DNA from 3 places in the Sphingomonas sp. AC411 genome. Region 1 is predicted to be linked to each of the others. Evidence: riboswitches for the same ligand, from Rfam matches in the RefSeq annotation. Region 1 holds a riboswitch; each other region holds the start of a gene.

Evidence for each region. Region 1 has a riboswitch for cobalamin ahead of AC0IX7_RS06115 (DUF1636 domain-containing protein). Riboswitches for the same ligand answer to the same signal wherever they lie in the genome.
Region 2: it holds a riboswitch for cobalamin, as region 1 does, so the genes downstream of both, AC0IX7_RS18350 (TonB-dependent receptor) here and AC0IX7_RS06115 (DUF1636 domain-containing protein) in region 1, are expected to answer to the same signal.
Region 3: it holds a riboswitch for cobalamin, as region 1 does, so the genes downstream of both, AC0IX7_RS17010 (TonB-dependent receptor) here and AC0IX7_RS06115 (DUF1636 domain-containing protein) in region 1, are expected to answer to the same signal.

What each region holds. Positions count from the first base shown of each region.
Region 1 covers NZ_CEEDAQ010000001.1:1,182,192-1,185,443, reverse strand. The annotation lists partial or broken gene AC0IX7_RS06125 (NAD(P)/FAD-dependent oxidoreductase) at 1-5, opposite strand, end outside; gene cobO (cob(I)yrinic acid a,c-diamide adenosyltransferase) at 73-678, shown strand; cobalamin riboswitch at 844-1,039, shown strand; gene AC0IX7_RS06115 (DUF1636 domain-containing protein) at 1,212-1,619, shown strand; gene cobT (nicotinate-nucleotide--dimethylbenzimidazole phosphoribosyltransferase) at 1,616-2,629, shown strand; gene AC0IX7_RS06105 (histidine phosphatase family protein) at 2,626-3,195, shown strand; partial or broken gene AC0IX7_RS06100 (adenosylcobinamide-GDP ribazoletransferase) at 3,237-3,252, shown strand, end outside.
Region 2 covers NZ_CEEDAQ010000001.1:3,572,009-3,575,260, reverse strand. The annotation lists gene AC0IX7_RS18355 (TonB-dependent receptor plug domain-containing protein) at 1-1,320, opposite strand, end outside; partial or broken gene AC0IX7_RS18350 (TonB-dependent receptor) at 1,330-1,715, opposite strand; cobalamin riboswitch at 1,827-2,042, opposite strand; partial or broken gene AC0IX7_RS18345 (TonB-dependent receptor) at 2,316-3,252, opposite strand, start outside.
Region 3 covers NZ_CEEDAQ010000001.1:3,311,711-3,314,962, reverse strand. The annotation lists gene AC0IX7_RS17025 (sensor histidine kinase) at 1-157, shown strand, start outside; gene AC0IX7_RS17020 (response regulator transcription factor) at 154-738, shown strand; gene AC0IX7_RS17015 (hypothetical protein) at 989-1,315, shown strand; cobalamin riboswitch at 1,397-1,623, shown strand; gene AC0IX7_RS17010 (TonB-dependent receptor) at 1,735-3,252, shown strand, end outside.

The sequences.
Region 1 (3,252 bases):
AGCATGCCCGCTCCTCTAGCGCCGCGCGGCGCGATCCGCCATCGGCAGTACTGGGCGCGAGCGCGAGAGGACATGATCATGCGGACCGACGACGAGCAGAATGCGAAGAGCGCGAAGCGCAAGGAGGTCCACGATAAGATCGTCGCGAGCAAGACGATCGAGAAGGGGCTGATCATCGTCCACACCGGCAAGGGCAAGGGCAAGTCGACCGCCGCGTTCGGCATGGCGGTGCGGATGATCGGGCACGGGCGGAAAGTCGGCGTGGTGCAGTTCGTCAAGGGTGCGATGGCGACCGGCGAGAAGGCGATCTTCGATGCGTTCCCGGACCTGTGCGAATTCAAGCCGATGGGCGAGGGGTTCACCTGGGATACGCAGGATCGTGCGCGCGATATCGCGGTGGCGCGCGAGGCGTGGGACGAGGTCAAGCGGATGATCGCGGATCCGACTTATGCGATGGTCGTGGCGGACGAGCTGAACATCGTGTTGCGGTATGAGTATCTGCCGGTCGACGAGGTGCTGGCGGTGCTGTCGGCCAAGCCCGAGATGACGCATGTCGTGGTGACGGGGCGGAACGCGCCGGATGCACTGATCGAGCGGGCGGATCTGGTAACCGAGATGACGCAGGTGAAGCATCCGTTCCGGTCCGGGATTAAGGCGCAGGCCGGCGTGGAGTTCTGACGCTTCGGCACGGCACCCATTCCGTCACCCCGAACCTGTTCCGGGGGCCACCGTCCCGCGCAATCCAACCTGTCGAGCCTGGGAAACGGTGGATGCCGGAACGAGCCCGGCATGACGGAGGGTTTGGTGAGATGGCGTGTATTGCACGCGACGCACCGCCCGCGTATCGCTCGATCTGCGACAGGTTTTCCCGATGCGGCAACGCGTAGGGAAATGAAAATGGGAACGGAAACACCCGGCTGCCCCTGCAACTGTACGCGGCGAGCCATCGTGCCTCATGCCGATTGGGATACTCCCGAGAAGGCGGCGCGGACGGCGTTGACCCGCGAGCCAGGAGACCTGCCCGTCGCGGTCGTCTTTCGTCCGGCCAGGGTGCGCCGAACGGACGGGTAACACCCCGAGCGACGACATCGCTTCGCGTCGCGCGGAGGCTGGAGGCGTGCGCCTTTTGCCCCTCGCGCGATGCGGGATCGACTGTCCGAAGGGGTAACTATGCCAAGTTCACATCATGTTACTACCGTCCGGGAACGGACATGCTGAAGCCGGTCGAAGACGGCGTCGCGGTGGTCGCGTGCAACACATGCCGCCATTCCGTCGACGCGCGAGATGACGAGCAGGGCCAGCGCGGCGGCGCGCGGCTCGCGCAGGCGCTGAAGACGGTGCAGGCAAGCGATCCGGCCTATGCCGACGTCGCGGTGCAGGAGATGCCGTGCCTGTTCGCGTGCCAGGATTTCTGCACGATCCACCTGCGCGCACCCGCCAAGGTCGGCTATGTGCTCGGCCGGTTCGAACCGACCGAGGATTCCGCGCGCGCGATCCTCGATTACGCGCGGCTCTACGGCGAGAGCGCGTTCGGGCAGGTGCCGTTCAAGCAATGGCCGCAAGGCGTGAAAGGCCATTTCATCACCCGCACGCCGCCCGCCGGGTTTGTCGTCGAATGACCGCATTCGCGACGCCCGCCGCGTTTCTGGCGGCCTTGCGCGGCTTGCCGCAGGCGGACGCGACGGCGCGATCCGCGGCGATCGCCCGGCAGGGGGAACTGACCAAGCCGCCGGGCTCGCTCGGACGGCTGGAGGATATCGCGGTCTTCATGGCCGGATGGCAAGGCAACCCGCTGCCGCGGCTCGATCGCAGTAGCGCGGTTGTGTTCGCGGGCAACCACGGCATCGTGGCGCGGGGTGTCAGCGCGTTCCCCGGGTCGGTGACCGCGCAGATGGTCGCCAATTTCGAGCATGGCGGCGCGGCTATCAACGCTCTGTCGCGGGCGGCGGGCCTTGAGCTGAAGATCGTATCGCTCGATCTCGACCGGCCGACCGCAGACTTCACCGAAGCCCCGGCGATGTCGGAGGAGGAGTGCCTCGGCGCGATCAACGCTGGCGCGGCAGCGGTCGCGGATGCGCCGGACTTGGTGGTGCTCGGCGAGATGGGGATCGGCAATTCGACGACCGCCGCGGCGCTGTGTCTGGCGAGCTTCGGCGGGTCGGCGAGCGACTGGGTAGGGCCGGGTACCGGCGTCGATGGCGAGGGCATCGCACGGAAGATCGCCGTCGTCGAAGCTGGGGTCGCGCTGCACCGGGACGCGCTGACCACACCGTTCGAGATCTTGCGGCGGCTCGGCGGACGCGAACTGGCAGCGATTGCAGGTGCGGTGGTTGCCGCGCGACTGGCGGGCCTGCCGGTGATGCTCGATGGGTTTATCTGCTGTGCGGCCATGGCGCCGTTGGCGGCGGCGTGCCCCGACATTCTCGCGCATTGCCTTGCCGGGCACGTGTCGGCCGAGCCGGGGCATCGTCTTCTGCTTGAGCGAATGGGCATCGAACCATTGCTGTCGCTCGGGATGCGGCTGGGCGAGGGCAGCGGCGCTGCGACCGCGACATTGCTGGTTCGAGCCGCGCTGGCCGTGCATGCCGAGATGGCGACGTTCGCCGAGGCGGGCGTTTCGGCGGCGTGAGCGCGTACATGCTGCACCTGATGCGGCACGGGGCGCCCGAAGTGGCGGGGCGAATGCTCGGACGGACCGACGACCCGGCGACCGAGGCGGGGATCGCCGCCTGCGTCGCACGCGCGGAGGGCATCGCGGCGGAACGGATCGCAGCGTCCGATCTGGTTCGCGCGCGTGTCTGTGCGGCGGCGATCGGTGAGCCGCGCGGCGTTTCGGTCGAGGTCGATCCACGCTGGCGGGAACTCGACTTCGGCACCTGGGACGGTTTGAGCCCAGCCGAGATATACCCCGCCGAGTTGGCCGCATTCTACGACGATCCCGATGCGTCACCACCGCCGGATGGCGAACGCTGGTCCGCGTTGCAGGACCGGGTCGCGAAGGCGTTGACCGCGATGCCGCCGGTTTCGACATTGGTGGTGACGCATGGCGGCGCGATCCGGGCGGCGCTCGCGGAATTGTGCGGGTTCGATCGACGGCAGATCTGGGCGTTCGACCTGCCCTATGCCGCGCTGGCCTCGCTGCGCATCTGGCCGGGCCCGACGCGGACCGTGCAGATCGTCGGGCTGGCTACGTGAAAGGGCTGATCATCGCGTTCGGCTTTCTGACCCGCCTGCCGATGCCGCGGGTCGAAA
Region 2 (3,252 bases), 2.4 Mb from region 1:
GGCGTCGTCGAAGCTGTCGCCGACCATCGTCACGGTGCCACCGACCGACAGCCCGAACACGAACCGGTAGTCGGCGTTGACGCTGGCGGTCTGCTTCGGGCGACGCGCGAGGTCGTTGCCGAAATTGGCGCCGATCGCGCGGTTCTCGGTGTGGATATAGCTGTAGTTGGCGGTCAGCGTCAGCGCATCGACCGGACGCAGCGCGAGCGTAAACTCGACGCCGTCCGCTTCGGCACGCGCGACATTGTCGTACACGCCGAACGGGCGATCGACGCAGATCGAACCGGCCGTCGCCTGCTCCGTCGGGCTGCAATTGCGGAAGTCGATCTGGTTGCGCGTGCGGCGGTTGAAATACGTCACTCCCGCGCGGACCCGGTCGCCGAGAAACGCCTGCTCGATGCCGATATCGAAGTTCCGTGCGGTCTCGGGATCGAGGTCGCGGTTCCCGTAGGCGGAAAAGAGCTGGTACAAGGTCGGCGCCTTGAAGCCTTCGCCATAGCTGGCGCGGATGGTGGTACCGGTGCGCAACGCCAGCGCCGCATTTGCGCCGAACGTCGTGTGGCTGCCGAAATCCTCATGGTCGTCGTTGCGCACGCCGCCGGTGATCGTGAGGATGTCGAGCGGCTTGACGATCAGCTGGCCATAGACGCTGGTGATGCCGGTATCCGCGAAGGTGAAGCCGTCGTTGAAGCGGCTGTTCTCGCGCTCGACGCCCGCGACGACGCGGACCTCGTCGAGCGGACGGAAATCGCCCTGATATTCATAGCGTTCGCTGCGACCGCGGCCGATGAACGACACGTCGCCGCCGGGCTGCGAGAAATTGTCGCGGTTGATGTCGGCGATCGTGAACGCGACGCGGTTGTTGAACCGGCCGTCGGCGAAGTTCGCGTGCAGGCCGGCATAGCCGTAGAGTTCCTGCGTGGTCCCATAGGCAAGGCTGTCCGCGACCACGAAGGTTTCCGGATTGAAACCATCGTCGATCTCGACCTTGCTGTCCGCGAAATAGCCGCGCAGATCGAGACCGATCCCGGGCGCGAACTCGACACCCAGCCGTCCGGTGGCGCCATATTGGCGATAGCCGTCGCGCTCGGTACCGCTGGCCGCGGACGAAATGCCGTCGGTCTTCAGATAGCCGCCGGTCAGCGAGCCCGACACCGGTCCGGACTTGCCCGACACGCCCGCGCTCGCGAACATGCTGTCGGCATAGCCATATTCGGCGTTGGCGCGCGCCTGCATGCCTTCGGTCGGTGCGGCGGTGATGATGTTGACGACGCCACCGATCGCCTGGCTGCCCCATGGCACCGAGTTCGGCCCGCGCAACACTTCGATCCTCTCGACCGAACTCGATAGGAGGTTACCGAAATCGAAACCGCCGCCAGTCGAGGCGGGATCGTTGACGCGTACTCGTCGATCACGACCAGGGTCTGGTCGGATTCGGCACCGCGGATCCGCACGCCGGTCAGCGCGCCGAGCGTGCCGTTGCGCGTGACGGTGACGCCGGGCGTGGTTGCGAGCAGATCGGATACAACGACGGTCTGGCGGCGTTCGATCTCGGCGCGGTCGATCACGGTCACCGCCTGCCCGATCTCGCTCGCTGGCTGTGCGACGCGGCTCGCGGTGACGACGACTTCGGGGGCGTCGGTATCGGGGATGTCCTGCGCGTAGGCCGGCACTGCGATCACCGCGGCGCTCAGGAGCAGGAAGAATTTCGTCATGGGCACGTCCTGGCAGAACCGCCCACGACCATTCGGGGACGGCAGACGTCCTCGCTCGAGGAAACCCGGCTGCACCGGAGCACTCGTCCGCGCCGGACACCCGCCCGCGCAGTGGATCGACCGTGAGAGGCAGGTCTCCTGGCTTCCGGGTCACCGCCTCCACCCCGCCTTCCCGGGCCGGAACCCAGTGGCATAATCGGGGTGGCCGCTATCCGGTCACAGTTGCGGGTACAGCGCCGGTCTTGCGGATTTGGATCCTGACGACCCGGCCCGCGCACCGACTTCCCTTTGATCCCGTCGCCGGGAACCCTTCACAAGGGTGGCATTAGTCGCGCGCCATGCACGGGTCAACGCGGGCCTACTGATCCTCTCCCTGGCGGGGGAGGATCGTTCGGACTCACCGCCCGCCGTAGCGCAGCCCGACCCAGATCGTCCGCGGTGTCGCGCGCTCGACGATGTTGGCGCCGCTGATCCCCGCCTCGACGCGCTCGTCGAACAGGTTCTCCCCCGCACCTCCGCGACCAACGAGCGCATGATCGGCAGCGCCGCGTAGGCATCGAGCATCGTCGCGGCCCCAAGCACCCGCGTATTCTGGTCGTCGTCGAACTGCCGCCCGATATGCCGCACGGTCAGCGACAGCGCCGCCGCGTCCTGCCGCCAGTCGACCGTTCCCGACACCTGGTCGCGCGGGGTCTGCGCCGGCCGCAAGCCGTCCAAAGCGGCGGTGATCCCCGAACCCTCGACCTTCGAGTTCGTGTGCGACCACGATGCTTGCACGCCCAGCGGACCCGGCCGATACGACGCATCCAGTTCGAAGCCATGCGCGCGGATCGCATCGAGATTCTGGCGGACGCGGTAGGTGGCGACCCCCGGCAGCACCTGCGGCGGGTTGGTCGTCGTGACGTTGGCTATCGCGTTCTTCAGCCGGTTGTAGAAATAGGTCGCGGCGATGCTCACGCCCGGCGCAGGCGTCAGCGTGACGCCACCTTCGACCCCGGTCAGCCGCTCCGGCGACAACAACGCATTCGCCGCGGTCGCGTCGTTGCCAACCCGGAACGGGCGGTACAGTTCGTTGAGCGTCGGCAGGCGCCACCCGCGATACCCGGCGACACGCAGCGTGATCGTCTCGATCGGCTGGTATGCCACGCCCGCCCGCCCGGTCGTCTCGCTGCCGTCGCGGTCTGCATAGCGCAGGTCGGTCAGCGCCGCGCCGGTCGCCAGCGGGCGCTCGGACAGATAGCCGCCGTCGATCGACCACCAGTCGACCCGTCCTCCAAGACTGAACGTGAAGTCGCCCGCGACCAGGCTCCCATCGGCGAACACGCCGGTCGTCGTCGTACTCCCGCCAGCCTCGCGCCGTCGCGTGGGCGCTGCGTTGACGAACGTATAGAGTTCCTGCGTCTTGCCGCTCACGTCGCGGATATCCGCCCCCAACCTGAGCGTGATGCTCTCGCCTAGCGGCGGCGCGATCTCGATCCGCCCGCCAAGCCCGGTGGCTGGCGTATTATACTGGTTCAGCGACTGGATCGCGGTCGTC
Region 3 (3,252 bases), 2.1 Mb from region 1:
TCGCCCCGATCGCAGTCCACAGCCTGGCATGGGTATCGGCGTCCTCGTGGCCCGCGCGATCGTCGAGGCGCATGGCGGCAGCCTTACCAGAGCAAGCGATGACACCGGCGAAACCCGTGCGACGATCCTCCTCCCGTTGCTGGGTGAAACCGAATGACCGATCCTACCCGCGGACTCGTCTATGTCGTCGATGACGATCGGGATCTCGGTGCTGCCGTCGCCCGGTTGCTCGGTCGCCACGGCCATGTCGCCGAGCCGTTCCTCGATCCTGTGCCGCTGCTTGCGGTATACGGGCAGGCACCCGCGCATTGCATCGTCACCGACGTGATGATGGGCGACATCGACGGGTTCGACTTTGCCGATCGGGTTCGCGCCGTCGACCCTACCGTCGCGATCGTCTTCATGACCGCATGGCCGACGACCGCCAACGCGGTCGATGCGGTGCGGCGCTATGGTGGCCTCGACTATCTCGAAAAACCGATCGACGAGGATCGGCTGCTGGCCGCAGTGTGCGAAGGCGTCGCCTGGTCGAAGACACAGCGATCGGCGCTTGCACGCACCGCGACGCTAACACCGCGCCAGCGCCAAGTGTTCGATCTGCTGGTCAAGGGACACAATAACCAGGCGATCGCCGCCGCACTCGCCATCAGTCCCAAGACGGTGGAGGACCACAGGGCCGCGATCGTCGCCAAGACCGGTACCAACGGCATCGCTCAATTGATCGCACTCGCCCGGTAACGCGCACGCAGCTCCGTATATTTCCCGGGTTGGGAGCACCGCAACTTCGAGATACCGATCGCCGATGATGACGTCGTGAGATCGGGTATACATTGCCAGCCTTGAAAGAACTGTCCGTATCCTGCCGGATGAACGTCAATGGCAAATGGTCGAACGGATGTATCCATGACGTATCGGATCGGGGACTTCTCGTCTCCAGCGCGATGCCCCCGGCTATTGGCACATATGTCGATATCCGGCGGGGGCTCTCGTGATCATCGGACGTGTCGTCTGGAGCGGTGGCAGTCGCTTCGGCGTACGGACCCAGGACCCGGTCAGCGTCGCCGCGCTTCTGAGCGAATCCCCGCCCGCGCGTGGTCCGGCAAACGTCGATCGGCGAAGCCAGATCCGCGAAGACTTCAGCAGGCACGTAATCCAGCGGGCCGATCGCAGCAAACGCCACTCATCGGCTTTGCAGTTCATATGCCTGACGATCATCGGCATGGGGGTGGCGTGCTTCGCGGCGATGCTCTGTTATCGGGCGCTCACCACCCCGATTGGCGCCGTAGCCGAGCTGCTCGGCGGGCCCGTGACGTGAGCGACATACGCTAAGTATCGGCGAAAGAAGGTCATATAAAGAATTCTTTATATGACGCTTGACCGTCTTCCGGGAAGCTGGGACACGGGGCGCGTCGAGGTTCTTCGGTCGCGCAATCGTCCCGAAGCTAAGACGGGAAGCCGGTGCGGATCTCCTTTTAGGAACCAGGTCCCAGGCCGGCGCTGCCCCCGCAACTGTAAGCGGCGAGCGACGGTCGACGAGTGTCACTGGCGGTAGGACCCGCCGGGAAGGCCAGACCGGCGTCATGACCCGCGAGCCAGGATACCTGCCTCCGACGCGATAACGTCCACCGGCGGGGATTCCGGGCTGGCTGCTTGCATGCACGCGGCCGGACAGTCCGAACGCGGCCTGTTTCGCGTCCATCCGTCTTCTTCGCCCTTCATCGGGGTATGAAGACCATGAACATCACGATCGGCGCACGACGGAAACGCCACTACGCCTGCATCGCCGCCGGTTTTGTCATCGGGCTGCCGGCGGCGGCCAATGCGCAAACCGCCGAACCCACATCCGAGGACATTCTGGTGACGGGCCGCCATGAAGCGGATCTGACGGTGCCCAACGGAACGGCCAGTCGGCTCAACCTGTCGCCGCTGGAGACGCCGGCGACGCTGTCGGTCATCGACGGCGCCACGATCCGCGCGCGGGGCGACATGGCGATCGCCGATGCGGAAAGCCGCGCGCCGGGCATCACCAGCGTCGGCAATCTCGGCAATGGCGGCACAGCGCTCGCGGCACGGGGGTTCAGCGGCCAGGGGTCGGTGCTCCAGCTGATCGACGGCGTGCGGCTGTTTCCTGCGGCCGGGACGCTTACTTTCCCGACCGATCCGTGGATGGTCGAGCGGATCGACATCCTCAACGGGCCTGCGTCAGTGTTATACGGTCAAGGCGCGCTCGGCGGTGCGGTCAACGTGCTGATGCGCAAGCCGAATACCCGGCGCACCGAAATCGATGGCGAGATCGGCTATGGCTCGCAAGACACCTTCCATGTCGCCGCAGGCGCCGGGGGACCGGCAGGCGAAGACCTGTCCTACCGCATCGACGGCAGCTATCGCCGGTCCGACGGGTATGTCGACCGAGGGCAATCGCGCAGTTACGCACTGTCCGCGACGCTGCGCTGGGCACCGACCGATACGCTCGCCGTCACGGTTCGCGACGATTACGGCAGCCAGCACCCGATGCGCTATTTCGGCACGCCGTTGATCGGCGGGCGGCTCGACGACGGCAACCGACGCCGCAACTACAACACGCGCGACGGCTATGTCCGCTTTCGCGACAACCGCACCAGCCTCCAGGTCGACTGGACACCATCGACGGCGCTGACCGTCAGCAACCAGGCGTATCGGCTGACGTCGAAACGCTCCTGGCTCAACCTCGAAAGCTATTGCTGGGTCGCGACCGATGGCGCCTGCCCGAATGGCAACGGTGGCGGCGCAGCGACACCCGGCAGCATCTACCGCACCGACATGACCGGCATCGTCCACGACCAGACGCAATGGGGCGATCAGGGTAGCGTGACGGTCCGCACGCCGATCGCGGATGGCCTGTCCAATGACATCGTCGTTGGATTCGACGTTAACCTGATCAAGCTGACCTATTCGCATAATTTCGGGGCCGCGTCGCAGGTGTCGGAGGTCGATCCGTACGATTTCGATCCGGGCGTCATCGTCGACACGCAGGGGATCGCGCCACGCTATCGGACGCGGACGACCGAATATGCGATGTTTGCCGAGGACCGGCTGAAGCTGGGCGAGCAGGTCTCGATCGTCGGCGGGATCCGCTACGAACGCGACCGGATCCAGCGCTGGACGATCGACGGCGCCACCGAAGCCTTCGCGCTCGACAAGCGCCTGCACAACACGACGTGGCGCGTCGGCAGCGTCTACCAGCCGATCCCCACCGTTTCGCTCTATGCCCAG